2 regions of the Afipia massiliensis genome follow, and region 1 is predicted to be linked to the other one. Evidence: predicted binding sites of a transcription regulator. Region 1 holds the regulator's gene; the other holds the start of a gene.
What was found. Region 1 encodes LexA, which represses DNA repair genes until DNA is damaged. Its sites were predicted from a motif close to TGTTCNNNNTGTGTTCNG; they were not measured.
Positions count from the first base shown of each region.

Region 2: the regulator LexA is predicted to act here: its motif matches at 7,475-7,492, upstream of YH63_RS21290 (ImuA family protein).

Region 1 covers NZ_LBIA02000001.1:4,024,689-4,033,061, reverse strand. Annotated here, with positions in the region: gene YH63_RS19410 (ComEC/Rec2 family competence protein) at 1-1,527, shown strand, start outside; gene lexA (transcriptional repressor LexA) at 1,679-2,386, opposite strand; gene YH63_RS19400 (molybdopterin molybdotransferase MoeA) at 2,581-3,789, opposite strand; gene moaC (cyclic pyranopterin monophosphate synthase MoaC) at 3,800-4,309, opposite strand; gene trpC (indole-3-glycerol phosphate synthase TrpC) at 4,313-5,134, opposite strand; gene trpD (anthranilate phosphoribosyltransferase) at 5,148-6,161, opposite strand; gene YH63_RS19380 (peptidylprolyl isomerase) at 6,216-8,111, opposite strand.
Region 2 covers NZ_LBIA02000001.1:4,424,036-4,432,408, forward strand. Annotated here, with positions in the region: gene YH63_RS21270 (acetyl-CoA hydrolase/transferase C-terminal domain-containing protein) at 1-1,404, opposite strand, end outside; gene YH63_RS21280 (error-prone DNA polymerase) at 1,791-5,147, opposite strand; gene YH63_RS21285 (Y-family DNA polymerase) at 5,144-6,736, opposite strand; gene YH63_RS21290 (ImuA family protein) at 6,627-7,412, opposite strand; gene YH63_RS21295 (ferritin-like domain-containing protein) at 7,657-8,160, opposite strand; gene YH63_RS21300 (M20 aminoacylase family protein) at 8,278-8,373, opposite strand, start outside.

The sequences.
Region 1 (8,373 bases):
GGCATGCGCGATGCGATCGACGCGCGCATTCGCAGCGTGCTCAGCGGCGACAACCGCGCCATTGCAACGGCGTTGCTCACCGGACGCCGCGATGCGATCTCCGCCCCGGTCAACGACGCCATGTTCATTTCCGGGCTCGGCCATGTGCTGTCGATCTCCGGCTATCACATGGCGGTGGTGGCGGGCGTCGTGTTCTTCGCGGTGCGTGCGCTACTGGCGCTGTTTCCCGCGCTCACCGTGACGTTCCCGATCAAGAAATGGTCGGCCGTTGCGGCGCTGCTCGCCGCCGCCTTCTATCTTCTGCTGTCGGGCGCGGAAGTCGCGACGCAGCGCTCGTTCTTCATGACGGCGGTGGTGCTGATCGCCGTGATGGTGGACCGGCGCGCGATCACGTTTCGCACGCTCGCCGTGGCGGCCATGATCGTGCTGCTGATCGCGCCGGAAGCATTGGTGCATCCGAGCTTCCAGATGTCGTTCGCGGCGACGCTGGGATTAGTCGCGCTAGTCCAGATCGGCATGCCGAATCTGTTTGCGTCACCTGACAATGCGCAGGTGGCGCGCGCGGCGCTCTGGGGCGGGCGTGAGATCACGATGCTGGCGCTGGCATCGCTCGTCGCAGGGTTTGCGACCATGCCTTACGCGGCGTTTCATTTTCATCGCGTCACGCCCTACGGCGTGCTGGCCAATCTCGCGGCGATGCCGGTGGTCTCAGTGTTGGTGATGCCGGCCGGACTGCTGGGACTGCTCGCCATGCCGTTCGGATTCGACGGCCTGTTCTGGCGGCTGATGGATGTCGGCATCGGCTGGATGGTGGCGGTAGCGCAATGGGTTGCCGCGCTCCCGGGCGCCATCGGGCGGATCGCGTCATTCGGGACCGGCCCGCTGGCGGTGATGAGCGCAGGCATCATCGCGCTCGGCCTGCTACGGACACCGCTGCGCTGGGCGGGCGCAGGGCTGATCGCGCTGGCAACGGTCTGGGCACTGACCACGCCGCAGCCGGACATCCTTGTTGCCGGAGACGGACATACGGTCGCGGTGCGGGGGAAGGACGGCAGGCTGCGCCTGATGCGCACCGGAAAGGACGCGTTCCTGTCGCGCGAATGGCTCGCGGCCGATGCCGACATGCGCAAGGCAATCGATGCGTCGCTGACCGACGGTGTCTCGTGCGACACGTCCGGATGCGTGGTGCAGGCGGCGGATGGTTCGACCATTGCGCTGACACTGAAGCCTGACGCATTCGCGGACGATTGCGCGCGGGCCGCGGTCATCGTGACGCTTCGGCAACCGCCCACCGACTGCGCGGCCATGGTGCTGGATCAGGAGATGCTGCGCAGGCGAGGGACGCTGGCCTTGCGCAAAACAGCGGACGGCTACGCGATCACGGCTAACCGGCCGCGCGGCGTGGATCGGCCCTGGTCACCGGCAAATGTTGAAGACGAGTCTGACGTCTCTGCTGTCCGGCTAAACCGTCCGGTCCAGCCGGTCGACGCCACGCCGACGGAAAGTGATCTCCAGCCTGATGATTGATCGCGCTGTCATTCCGGACAGGCTGCGCAGCGGGTTGATCCGGAATCCAGCAGGGTTCGGTGGAAGCAGTTTCTGGATTCCGGGTTCGCTCGCAAGCGCTCGCGCCCCGGAATGGCGCCGGACCATTTTTTCAGTTCGTGCCAAACCGAACTCAATACTTCCGAACGAGCCCGATCAGCTTGCCCTGAATGCGCACGCGATTGGGCGGAAGGATACGGACCTCGTAAGCCGCGTTGGCAGGCTCGAGCGCGATGGACGCACCGCGGCGCCGGAAGCGCTTCAAGGTGGCTTCTTCCTCATCGATCAGCGCCACCACGATGTCGCCGGTGTCGGCGCTCTCGTTGCGCTGGATCAGCACGGTATCGCCGTCGAGAATACCAGCTTCCATCATGGAATCGCCGCGCACTTCGAGGGCGTAGTGTTCGCCGGACCCGAGCATGTCGGGCGGCACGCTGATGGTGTGGCTGCGGGTCTGCAGCGCCTCGATCGGTGTACCTGCCGCGATCCGGCCCATGACCGGTACGGAAACGGGGTAGCTCACATCCTCGTCGGGACCGGCGGAGGTGTTCGCGCGAACCTTTCCGAGGTTGCCTTCGATGACGCTCGGGGTGAAGCCGCGGCGTGCGCCGCCCGGATTGGCGCCGAGTTCGGGAAGCTTGATGACCTCGATGGCGCGGGCCCGGTTGGCGAGCCTGCGGATGAAGCCGCGTTCTTCAAGGGCGGTAATGAGCCGGTGGATGCCGGACTTGGAACGCAGGTCCAGCGCGTCCTTCATTTCGTCGAAGGAGGGCGGAACACCAGCTTCCTTGAGCCGCTCGTTGATGAAGCGCAGAAGCTCGTATTGTTTGCGTGTCAGCATCTGAATTGGTCCCCGATCCCTAGAATCTCGAGTTTTGAGCCGATGCCGCGCCTCTTTAGATCCCACTGAAAGAAGTACGGGAAGGACACTTAAGGGGTGCGAGTCACTCGAAACAAATCATGAACGAACACTATATGTTCCATATGTGTTCCGCAACCCCTTAATTTCTCGTGAACGGCGGGAGGGTTTAGGGATCAGCCGGGAAGCCGGAGGATCGTGCAGGGCGAGCCAGCCGGGGCGGCTGGCGCATGGGGGGCGCGGACGATCAGCGCATCGGACGCGGCCAGATTGGCTACAAGCGAGCTGTCCTGCGCGCCCACGGAGGTTGCGACAGGCAAGCCGTCGCTGCCGGGCGTGAGCCGCGCCCGTAGATAATCCTGCCGCTTGTCGTTGGCAGGCAATTCGCGCCCAAGCACGGCGCGTTCAAGCAGATGATCGACGCTCGTCCGCCCCGAGAGCGCGCGGATCAGCGGCACCAGAAACAGGAAGGCGCAGACATAGGACGACACCGGATTTCCAGGCAGCCCGAGCACGCGCATCGTGTCGAGCCGCCCGTGCATCATCGGTTTGCCGGGGCGCAGCGCGATCTTCCAGAAGGCCATGTCGAAGCCTTCGGCTTTCAGCGCAGCCTGAACGAGATCGTGATCGCCGACCGACGCGCCGCCGGTGGTGACGAGAACGTCCGCGCCGAGGTCGCGTGCGCGGCTGATTCCGTTCGCGGTGGATTCAAGCGTGTCGCACGCGATGCCGAGATCGATGACCTCCGCGCTTTCGCTTCGCACCAGTGCGCTGAGAGAAAACAGATTGCTGTAGACGATCTGGCCGGGGCCGGGCGTCGTGCCCGGCGCGACCAGCTCGTCGCCGGTGGCGAGGATCGCGACCTTCGGGCGGCGGTGCACCGGCAACTGCGGATGGTTCATGCTTGCGGCTAACGCCAGGGCGCGATCATTGAGCCACGAACCGCGCGGCAGCAGCACGTCGCCTTCGCGGAAATCGATGCCGGCGGGGCGGATGTTCTTTCCCTCTGCGATGGCTTCGTTGACGATGACGAACTCGCCGTCGCGCGTGGTGTCTTCCTGAATGACGACGGCGTCGACGCCGCCGGGAACAACGCCGCCGGTGAAGATGCGCGCTGCCTGTCCCGCGCCAATGGCTTGATTGAACGGCCGTCCGGCCGCGACTTCGCCGATCACTTTCAGCCGCGCGCCCGGCACCGCATCCGCCGCGCGCACCGCGTAGCCATCCATCGCCGACAGCGCGACGGGCGGCTGGGTGCGAAGGGCTGCAACGTCGCGGGAGAGCGTGCGATGAAACGCATCGGTGAGCGCAACGGTTTCTTCGGGAAGGGCGCTGGCGTCCTTGAGAACGGCGACATAGGCGTCGGCGACCGGCATCAGCGCCATAGGACGCTCCTCAGTAATCGGCCAGGTAGTGACCGGATTTTCCGCCCTTTTTCTCGACCAGGCGGATGGCTTCGATCTGGATGCCGCGCTCCACGGCCTTCACCATGTCGTAGATGGTGAGGCACGCCACCGACACGGCGGTCAGCGCTTCCATCTCGACGCCGGTGGGGCCTTTGACCTTCACCGTGGCGCGCACGCGGCAGCCCGGCAGCTTGGTGTCGGGTGTGATGTCGAGCGTGACTTTCGACAGCGCCAATGGATGGCAAAGCGGAATGAGATCGGACGTGCGCTTCGCCGCCATGATGCCGGCGACGCGCGCGGTGCCCAGCACGTCGCCCTTGGCGGCGTTGCCTTTGACGATGAGATCAAGCGTCTTGCGGGTCATGATGACACGGCCTTCGGCCACCGCCACGCGTTCGGTGTCCGGCTTGGCCGACACGTCGACCATGCGGGCTTCGCCCTTGGCATCGATGTGGGTAAGGGCGGCGCTTGCTTTCTTCTTTGATTTCTCTTTGGCCACGGCTCAGCGCGTCCCGGTGGCGCGTTGCGCGTCGTTACGAGCGAGCAGGGTGCGGGTCGCGGTCGTCACATCGGCCTGACGCATCAGGCTTTCGCCGACGAGGAAGGTCGACATGCCGACCTTTGCGAGACGCGCGAGATCCTCCGGTGCGAAGATTCCGCTTTCGCCGACGCTGATGCGATCCGTCGGGATCAGCGGCGCGAGTTCTTCGCTGGTGGCCAGCGTCGTCTCGAAGGTACGCAGGTTGCGGTTGTTCACGCCGAGCAACGGCGAGCGCAGCTTCAATGCGCGGTCGAGTTCCTCGCGATTGTGAACTTCCAGCAGCACGTCCATGCCGTGTGCGAAGGCTGCGTCCTCGATATCCTTCGCCGCAGTGTCGTCGAGCGCGGCCATGATGATCAGGATGCAGTCGGCGCCATGCGCGCGGGCTTCTGCCACCTGATAGGTGTCGTACATAAAATCCTTGCGCAGCACCGGCAGCGAGACCGCAGCGCGCGCGGCGACCATGAATGCGAGCGAACCCTGGAACGATGGCGTATCGGTCAGCACCGAAAGACACGCAGCGCCGCCGGCCTCGTAAGCTTTGGCGAGAGCGGGAGGGTCGAAGTCGGCTCGAATGAGTCCCTTCGAGGGAGACGCCTTTTTGATCTCGGCGATCAACGCATAGTCACCGCGTGCGATCTTGCCGCGAATGGCGTTGACGAAACCGCGCGGCGCGGAGGCGGCCTTGGCGCGCGCCTCGACTTCGGCCAGCGGAAGCGCACGCTTGGAGGCGGCGATTTCCTCGCGCTTGTAGGTTTCGATCTTTTCGAGGATGTCCGACAAAGGTAATCGCTCCTCAAGCATTGGAGACAGCGACGAGGCGCTTGAGCCTGTCCGCCGCCGCGCCAGTGTCCAGCGCCTTGGTGCCGAGCGCAACGCCTTCCTTCAGATCCTTGGCCTTGCCGGCAACCACGAGGGCTGCGGCGGCATTCAGAAGCGCGACGTTGCGGTAGGCGTTCTGCTTGCCCTCCAGCACGTCGCGAAGCGCCTTGCCGTTGGCCTCAGCGTCGCCGCCCTTGAGCTCGGCGCTGGTGGCGCGTGGCAACCCGCCGTCCTCGGGCGTGACTTCGAACGTGCGGATGCTGCCGTTCTCTAGCGCAGCGACGAAGGTCGGGCCGGTGAGGGTGATCTCGTCCAGTCCGTCGGAGCCGTGCACGACCCAGGCGGATTCCGCGCCGAGGTTCTTCAGCACCTGCGCCAGCGGCTGCACCCAATGTTTCGAGAACACGCCGACCATCTGCCGCTTGACGCCGGCGGGATTGGACAGCGGTCCAAGCAGGTTGAAGATGGTGCGGGTCGCGAGTTCGACGCGGGTGGGGCCGACATTTTTCATCGCCGGATGATGCGTCGGCGCGAACATGAATCCGATGCCCGCCTCTGCGATGCAGCGGCTCACGTCGTCCGGCGTGATGTTGATATTGACGCCGAGCGCGGCTAGCGCGTCGGCTGCGCCCGATTTCGATGACAGCGCGCGGTTGCCGTGCTTGGCGACCGGGACGCCTGCACCCGCGAGAATGAACGATGCGCAGGTCGAGACATTGACGGAGCCCGAACCATCGCCGCCGGTGCCGACGATGTCCACGGCGTCGGCGGGCGCTTTCACCGTGAGCATCTTGGCGCGCATCGCAGAGACTGCGCCGGTGATCTCATCGACCGTCTCGCCGCGCACGCGCAAGCCCATCAGCAGCGCGCCCATCTGCGAGGGCGTCGCTTCGCCGGACATCATGCGGTCGAACGCTGCTGCTGCCTCGTCCCGCGACAGGGCAGCGCCGGTGGCGACTTTTCCGATAATGGCTTTCAGGTCGTCCATGGGGCTTCCGCTTGACGTGACTTCCGCTCGAATGAGCCTAGATTTTGAGGCTCATCATTGAGCCGAGGCCGCGCCGGTCGCCACGGCAAACGCGTTCTGGTTGATGGTGACACCGACCTCGGTTTCGAGCTTGGAGATGTAGGCGCCAAGCTGCTCCTCCATTTCCGCGCGGCGCAGATTCTCGGTCAGCTTCTTCACGTCCTCGGATGCCATATCGACCGGCGGCACAACGACGTCGGTGACCTTGAACACGATCCACTCGCTCGGTCCGGTGCCTTCGGTCTGACCGACACTGTCCTTCGGGGTGCGGAACACCGCCGTGACCAGCCGCTCGGGCACATCCTTGGCTTCGGCGTCGCGCTTGAACAGCTTGGCCGTCTCAACCTTGACTCCCGCAGCCGAAGCTTCGGCGTCGAAGGCCGCGCCCTTTTCCAGCTTGCCGACCATCTCGGTTGCCTTGGCGCGCAGGCGGGTCGAGATCTGTTCGTCGCGCCAACGGGCCTCGACCTGATCCTTCACCTCGTCGAGCGTCCGGTCGCGCGACGGCGTAACGCCGAGGACATCGAACCACAACTCGCCGCCGTTGTACTGCAACGGCTCGTTCTCGACGCCGATGCTGCTGGCGAACGCGGGCGCGATGATGTCGACGCCTTGCGGCAGGCCAGTCACCGGCTTGCCGTCCGTTCCGCGGCCGGAGCGATCGACGGCTTCGATCGTGATGGCCTTGAGCCCGAGCTTCTGGGCGGCTTCGGCGATATTCGCGCCGCCGCCGCGCTCGTCCTCGATCTTGTTGTGCAGGTCCTGCAGCTGCGCCCGCGCGCGCTCCAGCGCGATCTCGCGCTTGATCGTGGGAGCGACGCTCTCATAGGTCGGGTTGGTGCCGGGCTCGATCTTGGTGACTTTCAGCAGGGCCGTCGTCAGCGTCCCCTTGACCGGCTCGCTGACGGTGTCGGGCGCAAGGGCGAACGCGGCATTTGCGATCGCTGTATCGCCGATTGATGTCTTCGCCACCGTGCCGAGGTCGATGTCGGCCGTGGTGAGCTTGCGCTCCTTGGCGAGATCCTCGAACGACATTCCAGCCGTGATGCGCTCGCGCGCCGCCTTGGCCTCGTCGACATTCGGGAACGGGATCTGAAGCACCTGACGGCGTTCCGCCGTCGCATATCGCTCGCGGCGCTGTTCGAAAACCTTCTTCGCGTCGTCGTCGGACACCGTGATCCACTTCGCGAGGTCATCCGGTGTCAGCGTGAGCACGGCGATCTTGCGATATTCCGGCGCCCGGAACAGTTGCTTGCGGTCCTCGAAATAGGTGGCGAAGGTTTCGGGCGAGGGCGCGTCGATGGTGCCGGCCTGCGCGGCGGTCAGCCTGACGTAGTTCGCCGAGCGCTGCTCGTTCTGGAAACGGACCAGGGCTTCGATCTGTGTTTTCGGCGGCTCGAGGCCGGCAACGATCGTCCCGGTCAACTGGCGGCGCGTCGCGTTTTTGCGCTGCTCGGCGATGTAGCGCTGCTCGGTGTAGCCGGACTGACGGATCGTCTGCAGAAAGCGCTCATGCTCGAACTTGCCGTCGAGACCCTTGAAGGCAGGCTCGTTCTGAATGGCGCGCACGATGTCGGCGTCGGACTGTCCGAGACCCATGCGGCGCGCGGTCTCATCCAACGCGGCGTCGGAGATAACGTCCTGCAGCACCTGGCGGTCTAAACCGAAGTTGCGCGCCTGCTCCATCGTCAGCGGCCGGCCGAAGCGGCGGCCGATCTGCTGCACCCTGTCGGTGAACAGGTTTCGGAATTGCTCGGTGGTGATTTCGGTGCTGCCGACCTTGGCGAGAGACGACTGTCCGAATCCCTTGAAGATGTCGGCGATACCCCAGACACCGAAACTGATGATCAGCACGCCGAACAGGACGGACATAACCGCCTTGCCGAGCCAATTCGATGAGGCTTTACGCATTCCTCGGAGCATGGGTCCAACTTGATGTTCGGGGGTGGGGCGGGTCGCCACGGAGGGCGTTACCGCGTTGTTTCGCCAACATATAAAGAGGTGCCGGTTCCCTAGCAACCGTGCTGTCGGCGGCGCATCAGCGCGGTTAACGACATAATCCCGAAAAGTGGGAACCGGTTTTCGGAAAAGATCATGCCAATCCAAGCCCGCAATGTGGAAACCAGGCATTGGAACTGGCTTCCGCAGGAGCCCTCTGCTAGCGCAGATCGGC
Region 2 (8,373 bases), 400 kb from region 1:
ATCGGCAACGCCATACTCGGTGATGATGACATCGCGCAAGTGACGCGGAATCGTGGTGTGACCATAGGACCAGCGGATATTCGAGGCCGCTGTCTTGCCGGAGCCACGCGTCGACTCCAGGGTCAACATCGAGCGTGCGCCTTCAAGCGCAAATGCCTGCGCCACGAAATTGTATTGGCCACCGACGCCGCTCACCACCTGACCCGTATCGAGACCGTCCGAGATCGCAGCGCCCATCAAGGTCGCCATCATCGCATTGTTGACAAATCGCGCGTCAACGCGCGAATGTCGCTTGGCGTCTTCGCCACCATAGAGCTGGTTGGTGAAAGACACCGGGACCATCTGGATGCGTTCGATCTGCCCGGGCTTCATCTCGCGCAGGGCGCGGTAGAAGGATTTCGGCCCCAGGAAGAACGCCGCGTGCAGCAACGCCCCATCGACCTCACGCTTCAACACTCCGGCGTCGATTAGCGCGAGGAACGCTTCGACGAACATTTCGCTGACGCCGTAAAGACCTGCCGTGAACGGCCCCGCCTCGCGCAGCGGCTGCTCGGGTGCGAGCCGCGACATGACTTCGCGATAGGCTTTGTTGTCACGATGACGAACGATCAGGCCTTGTGCCAGCGCATCGCCAACCTGCCCGATGCCGATTTGCAGGGTGCCACCGTCCCGTATCAGTCCCGCAGAATGAAGCCCGATTGCGTATTTCGTATCGGAGACCGGCTCCGACGGCGGAGCAAACAGCGGAAAGTCCGTCTCCGGACTGTCGAGCACCGCATGAAATTCGTCGGAAGCCAGATCGCCCTGCCCCGGCATGAACGGCAATTCGGAATTCACCTGCGCCACGATCTTGAACGCAATGCGGCCTTCCGAGCGCGCCTTCATGAGGTCGAGAGTCGTGTCAGTGTTGCTGCTCAGGCTGTAGCGCGTCTGGCCGTCGACCACGCGCTTGGCCACAAGCTGAGCGATCACATTCACGCCACGTGTCAAAAGATACGACGACGCATGGGTATAGTTGGCTGAGATGTAGTGCTGCTGTGGATAGGCATTGCCAAGCCATTTTCCCGCCAGGAAGAAGAACTCGATGACTTCGATGTTCGGCGGCAGTGCTTTGGCATGCAGCGCCCTGGCGTAATCCAGATCGGGATACCCACCAAACAACCGATCGATCACCGGCTCTATGAATCGTCGCTCGAGATCAGCCGATGGCGTCGGCTTCTCCAACGTCAGAGCAGTAAAAATGGTCAGATGGATCGAGCGGTCGCTTGCCGCGCGCTGATAGAGAGCATTGACGATGTGGTTGGCCTTGCCGAGTCCCAGCGGCAGACCAACCACCAGCCTGGTCCCGACCTCGCGAATGATGTCGTCCGCGATTGCTTCAGGGTCGGAAAAAATTCTTGGCATCGGATGTCTGTCGATCCACTGCGCCGGACGTGCCGCCGGAAGACCACGCGGGAGGGCGCGGCAGATTGCTCTTGATGGGCTGCCGCTAATTTCACCACAGGACGTTGATCGGTCAAGAAATTACGGCTCACCGCGACAACAAATCAGTGCACATTCGTCGAAATTCTATGTGCGGTTTGCCAACACCAGCATGATGGTGTTGACGGTCACCACCGTGACGGCCACTCCGCTGTGCTCGACCCGAGCGGCATCGCATGACGCTCCCAAAATGCCGGGGTCGCTGACATCACGGCGGCGTGACGAACGCTTCGCAGAGCACCAAATCCTGAAGAGCTCTGCTCAATAAACGGAAGCATCGCGCGGACAGTGCGTTACATCAAGAATGTTTAATGGAAATCCCGCGAGCGCGGCAGAATGCGTACATTGCGCGGATGGCGCACCTTCTGTGCTGGGTTGTCAGGATGCGCACGGCGATCATCCTCCAGCGGTTCGATCACATCCGCGCCGGGCGGGATCGGGTGTTTTCGGCCGAGCGCGTCGTTGGCGAGGTTCATCAGATCATGAGACCGATCGAACAAACGCTCGGCCACCAGATGGACCACCTTCTCCGGACTGCTCTGAATGGTCCCCTGCACCTCGATCAGCCGCGCGCCCATCACTTCCTTGCGGAATTTTTCCATCACCTTGGGCCACACCACGATATTGGCGATTCCGGTCTCATCCTCCAGCGTCATGAAGACGACGCCCTTGGCACTGCCCGGCCGCTGTCGCACCAGCACGACGCCAGCGCAACGGACGCGTTGCTTGTCGCGGGCATGTCCAATCGCCTCACATGCCACCATACCTTCCTGCGAAAACATCGGCCGGAGGAATTCCATCGGGTGCCCCTTCAACGACAGCCTGATGGTCTGATAATCCGCCACAACCTGCTCAGGTAGCGGCATGGCAGGTAATGGCTGTGCGGCTTCGTCGGGCTGCTCGCGCGCCGCGGCTGCGGTGAAAAGCGGTAGCGGCACATCGTCCGGCAGACGCTGCACCGTCCACAGGGCTTCACGCCGGTCGAGACCCAGAGAGCAGAACGCATCGGCATCGGCCAGCAGGGTCAGCGCACGTTTCGGCAGCCGCGTCTCGCGCGCAAAATCTTCCAGCGAGGCGAACGGCTTTTGCGCACGGGCGGCAACGATCCGCTGATCCCAGTAATCCTTGCGCGGCTTTTTCTCGGATTTTCCAAACTTCTCGGGAAGCCTGTCATCGACATCGAACACTTCGAAACCGTCGATCTGACGAAAGCCGAGCCGGACGGCGCAATAATCTCCAGACCCCTCTTCCAGGGTGCTTTGTCCAAAGCTGAACGACACATCGATCTCGCGCACCTCGACGCCATTTTTGCGCGCATCGCCGACGATCTGCGCCGGCGCATAGAAGCCCATCGGCTGCGAGTTGAGCAGCCCGCAGCAAAAGGCATCGGGGTGATAATGCTTGAGCCATGACGACACATAGACAAGCTGCGCAAATGCGGCTGCGTGGCTTTCCGGGAATCCGTAGCTGCCGAAGCCCTTGATCTGGTCGAAGCAACTCACCGCAAATTCAGGATCGTAGCCACGGGCGATCATGCGATCGACCATCCGCCTTTCGAATTTCGGCATCGTGCCGACATTACGAAATGTCGCCATCGCGCGTCGCAAGCCATTGGCTTCCTCGGGTGTGAACTCCGCGGCCTCCATCGCAATGCGCATTGCCTGTTCCTGAAACAGCGGCACGCCGAGAGTCTTGTGCAACACCTGCTTCAGTTCGTCCTTGTTCCCGCCTTTTGGGTAAGGATATTCGATCTCCTCCGGCCTCATCTTTCTGCGCTTCAGATAGGGATGCACCATGTTGCCCTGGATCGGGCCGGGCCGCACGATGGCGACCTCGATGACAAGATCATAGAAGGTGCGCGGCTTCAGACGCGGCAGCATGTTCATCTGCGCGCGACTCTCAACCTGGAAGACGCCGAGAGATTCGCCCCTGCACAGCATGTCGAACACTTTATCGCTGTCATCGTTTTCCGACTTGATGTCCGCGAGTTCGAACCGCTTGCCCTTGTGATCCGCGATCAGGTCGAAGCACTTCCGGATACAGGTCAGCATGCCAAGCGCCAGCACGTCGACCTTCATCATCTTCAACGTATCGATGTCGTCCTTGTCCCATTCAATGAAGGTGCGGTCGTCCATGGCCGCGTTGCCGATGGGCACATAGGTATCGAGCCGATCCTGCGTCAGCACATAGCCGCCGACATGCTGAGACAGATGCCGCGGGAATTCGATCAATTCAGTGGCGAGCTCGACAGCACGGCGGATCATCGGATTGCCGGGATCGAAGCCTGCCTGCCTGATCTGCATATCGCTGACATCTGTGCCCCAGCTTCCCCACACCGTATCAGCCAGCGCCGCCGTGACGTCTTCCGTTAGGCCAAGCGCCTTGCCGACATCGCGGATCGCGCTGCGCGGGCGATAGTGAATGACGGTGGCGACAATCGCCGCACGATGACGGCCGTAGCGCCTGTAAACATATTGCATCACCTCTTCGCGCCGCGAGTGCTCGAAATCGACATCGATATCCGGTGGCTCCAGCCGTTCCTCGGAGATAAAGCGCTCGAACAGCACGTCAGTCTCGGCCGGATTCACCGAAGTGATGCCAAGCATATAACAGACGGCGGAATTCGCTGCCGAACCTCGACCCTGACACAAAATGTTTTGCGAGCGCGCGTAGCAAACGATGTCGTGAACTGTCAGAAAGTAATGTGCGTATCCAAGCTTCTCGATCAGCTTGAGTTCCTTGCCGATTGTCGCGCGCAGCTTTTGGTCGATCCCGCCCGGAAAATAATGCCGGATGCCCGCCTCGGTGAGATCCGCAAGATGCCGCTGCGCCGTCTTGCCCGGCGGAACAGGTTCATCCGGATACTGATACTTGAGTTCGCCGAGCGTAAAGGTGATGCGCTCTGCAAAGCGCATGGTTTCAGCAACCGCATCCGGATAATCGCGAAACAAACGCGCCATCTCATAGCCGGGTTTCAGATGCCGTTCGGCATTGGCTTCGAGCCGTTTTCCGACACTCATGATCGTCGTCTTTTCCCGGATACAGGTCAGGACGTCCTGCAGGGGACGGCGCGCCCGGTCATGATAAAGCACCTCGTTGGTCGCGAGCAGCGGAACGCGGGCCGTTGAAGCGATGCGCTGAAGCTTCGCCAGACGCCGCCTGTCGTCGCCGCGATACAGCAGACTTGCCGCAAACCAGACACCATCGGCGCGACTGCGTTTCAATCGATCGAGAATCTTTAGTGCCGCCGGGACATCAAAGCGATGCGGCAGCGTCAGAATCAGCAATTGCCCTTCGGCAAAGTCCAGCAGGTCATCGAATGTGAGGTGACACTCGCCCTTCCCGGCCGCGAGCTTGCCGCGGGTCAGCAACTGGCATAGCCGGCCATAGGCGGCGCGGTCACGGGGATAGACCAGGATGTCCGGCGTCCCATCCTCGAACACTAGACGCGATCCGATCAGCAGTTTCGGCTTGCATGTGACCTCGGGATTTTCGAGTTCCTTGTAGGCGCGGACGACACCGGCCAAGGTGTTGCGGTCAGCAATGCCAATGACCGGCAAGAGAAGCTCGCTGGCCCGCTTCACATATTCCTGCGGCTGCGATCCGCCGCGCAGGAACGAGAAGTTGGTCGTAATGCCGATTTCCGCGTAGTCGGTGGCTTTCATGCGAACAACCCGTGCACAAACCATTTGGGAGGAACGGGCTCATCTTTCTCAGACACAGGTTCGGTGTAGAGACCGTCGCGATAGATCCAGAAGCGCATGCCTTCCGCATCCTCGACGCGGAAATAATCCCGCGTTAGGGCTTCTCCCTTGTGCCTCCACCATTCCATGGCGATCCGTTCCGGGCCTTCCGCCCGTACCACCGCATGGGTCGCACGACGCCACTTGAATCGCGGCGGATGTCCGTCAGGAACGGCGGCCGCCATGACTTCGATTTCCTCGGGTCGCTCGAACAGACGCAGCGGGCGCAGCGGCGGCTCGGCCTCGGCACGAACAGGCCATTCCGCAACGGAAGCCACAGCAAGATTTTGCTGCGCGGGTGCCGCGATGACAGCGCGTTCCGGAATGTGCGTGTCCAGTGGCAGATGCACCACGACACGCTTGCCGCCGATGCGCGCGGCAAGACGATCGACCAATGCGGCGACTTCATCGTTGTCCTGCGCACGCGTGTCGAAGTCACGCTGCTCCTGGACCACGATCTCGACGCGGCCGGCTGACAGACGAATAAGATCGAAGCCGAAACCGGGGTCGAGCGGATCGGCCAGCGCCTCCAGCCGTTCGCGAAACAGACGGTCGACCACATTGACCTTGGTGACGGGCTGTCCCGTCTCCACCGCGATGGTGCGCACCGCGCCGTCGGTGCGGAAAAAACTCGCCTCCAGACGGCGCGCGCCCTTGCCCTGCTTGTCCATCGCGGCGACCAGCATCTGCGCAAGACCCGACAAGATCGCCGCGATCACGTTGTCGGTCGCGACCGGTTCGGCGAAACGCTTCTCCACCATAAAATCCGGTGGCGGCTTACGCGGCGAAATCGGCGCATCGCCCTGCCCCAGCGCCTGCTGCAACAGGCTGGTGAACGCAGCCCCGAACCGCGCGGAAATTTCATGCGGCGCACGCGACGCGACATCGCCAATGGTCTTCAAGCCGGCACGGCGCAGCCCGCGCGTGATCCCATCATCGGCGCCGAGCGCGAACACCGGCAGCGGCGCGACGGCGCGCGCTTCCTCGCCATCGGGGACGATGCAACTTCGCGTGGCCTGCGTCATGACCCGCGCGCAAACCGGCGTACTCGCAATCGCCGCGTTGATGATGAAACCCTGCCGCGCCAGCAACGCGCAGACCGTTCGCAGCATCGCGGCCTCGCCGCCGAACAGATGCGCGCAGCCGCTGATGTCGAGAAACAGACCATAAGGCGGATCGAGCGCCACCAGCGGCGTGAAGCGGTCGCACCAGTCGGCGACAGCTTCCAGCAGGCTCCTGTCCGCCGCCTCGTCGGCGTCGAACACCTGCACCTCGGGACAGACCGCGCGCGCATTGGCCAGCGGCAGACCTTTCTCGAGACCAATGTCCGCAGCGGCATCGTTCAGCGCCGAAATCTGCAGCGCGTTGTTCAGCTTCGCGACAACGACGCAGGGACACGTGTCATCCGGCGCGGCGTCTTGCCCCGAAAGCTGGCGCTTCAATCGGTCGGTCGGCAGGCGCGGCAGCCAAAGGCTGAGAATACGTCGCCGGTTCACGGAAGAGGCCCTCATCACATTTCCACTCCATGATCCATCGTCCGGTCTGGCCGTGACGGTTGCGAACAAGCTGCGTGTCGAGCAGTGGCGCGCCCCATGCTTCCATCGCGGACAGTGATGGTGCTGACCGCACCGCCCAGCGCGTCTCCGCTGTGCTGGCGGATGGCACCGCCGCCGTGCGCAGTACCAGACACGCGACATTCGAGGCGCGCGCGGCAAGCGTCAGCCTGCGGCTCGCCACCAGATCGAGCTGGCGCACCTCGCCCCAGACATCCAGCACCACCGCACCCAGTGCATCGCAGGCGAGCGCATCGGCTGCGGCGCGCAGCGCGGTCTCGGCATCTGTCGCCCGCACCGTCACCAGCAGGCGTGGATCGAGACCGAGTTCATTCAGGCCGCTCATCGACAGCGCGCCGGATTCCCGTTCCGCAAAATCCTGCCGGACCCACACCAGCGGCCTCCGCCCTGCGAGGCGATGGGCAAGACCCGCGATGAACCCCGTCGCTGCTGCGCCGTGGCGGCCGCTCTCGGCGAACACCTCATGCAGCGCGCCGCGCACCAGCCCGCCCTGCAACAGGGCGTCCGCTTCGGCGTGGCCCAGCGCCACGCGCGAAAGCCCACCGGCGTCGCCTTCCAGGCGGCCGATGGTCCCTCGCAGGGACGCAAGCGTGTTTATGCGCGCGCCGGTCATGCGCCGCTCCTGGGTTTCTGGGTCCGTCACCCGCAGTTGGTTGAACGAGTGACGACCTTATTTGTTCATGATATGTTCTAATATAAAGCTAAGAGAGGCCAAGGAGTCAATGGACTCCCGCAGATTAAGTTTTCTATTTTAAAACAACAGACTAACGGACAGCTCGCCGCTTTCACCGCTCATGCGGCACCCTCCGGCGTCCCTGACGGGACGCCAGAGGCATGATCGCTTGCCGAAACGGCTGTCAGGCCGCCATCGCTTCGGAATTCACTGCGGCAAGGGCCAGACTGGTCAGCGCCTCGTCCGTCTTGTGTTCCTGCTTAAGGGTTTCATCCAGCAGCCTCGCCGCTTCGGCCATGCCGAGCTTGGTCGCCCATGCCTTCAGGGTTCCATAGCGCGCGATTTCGTAATGCTCGACCGCCTGCGCCGCCGCCAGCAAGCCAGCGTCCAGAGCTTCGGTGCCCTTGTACTCGTCCATGATTTCCTTGCCTTCATCCAAAATGCCTTGGATGGCCTCGCAGGTTTTTCCTCGGGCCGGCTTGTCCATTAGATCGAAAATTTTCTCCAACCGCTCCACATGGTCTTCTGTCTCGCCTTCATGCTTCTCGAACGCAGCGCGCAGTTGACTGGAATGCGCGGCCTTGGCCATTTTCGGCAGCGCCTTGAGGATGTGCTTTTCTGCGAAATACATGTCCTTGAGGGTATCAAGGAACAGGTCGTTGAGGTCTTTGTCTTTTGCTGCGGACATGGCGTCCTCACTCGGGTTGATGGTGACGGGATGCTTCCGGCCTCTCAACGCGAGGTGTTGCGCTTCGTTCCTACGACGTAAACGGCGCGAAGCAGTTCCGGCCTCCGCTCGCCCGGGTCAGCCTGCGAGCTGGGTCTCGACCAGCTTGATCCAGTAGGACGAGCCATAAATGATGGCGTCATCATTGAAGTTATAGGCCGGGTGATGAAGCCC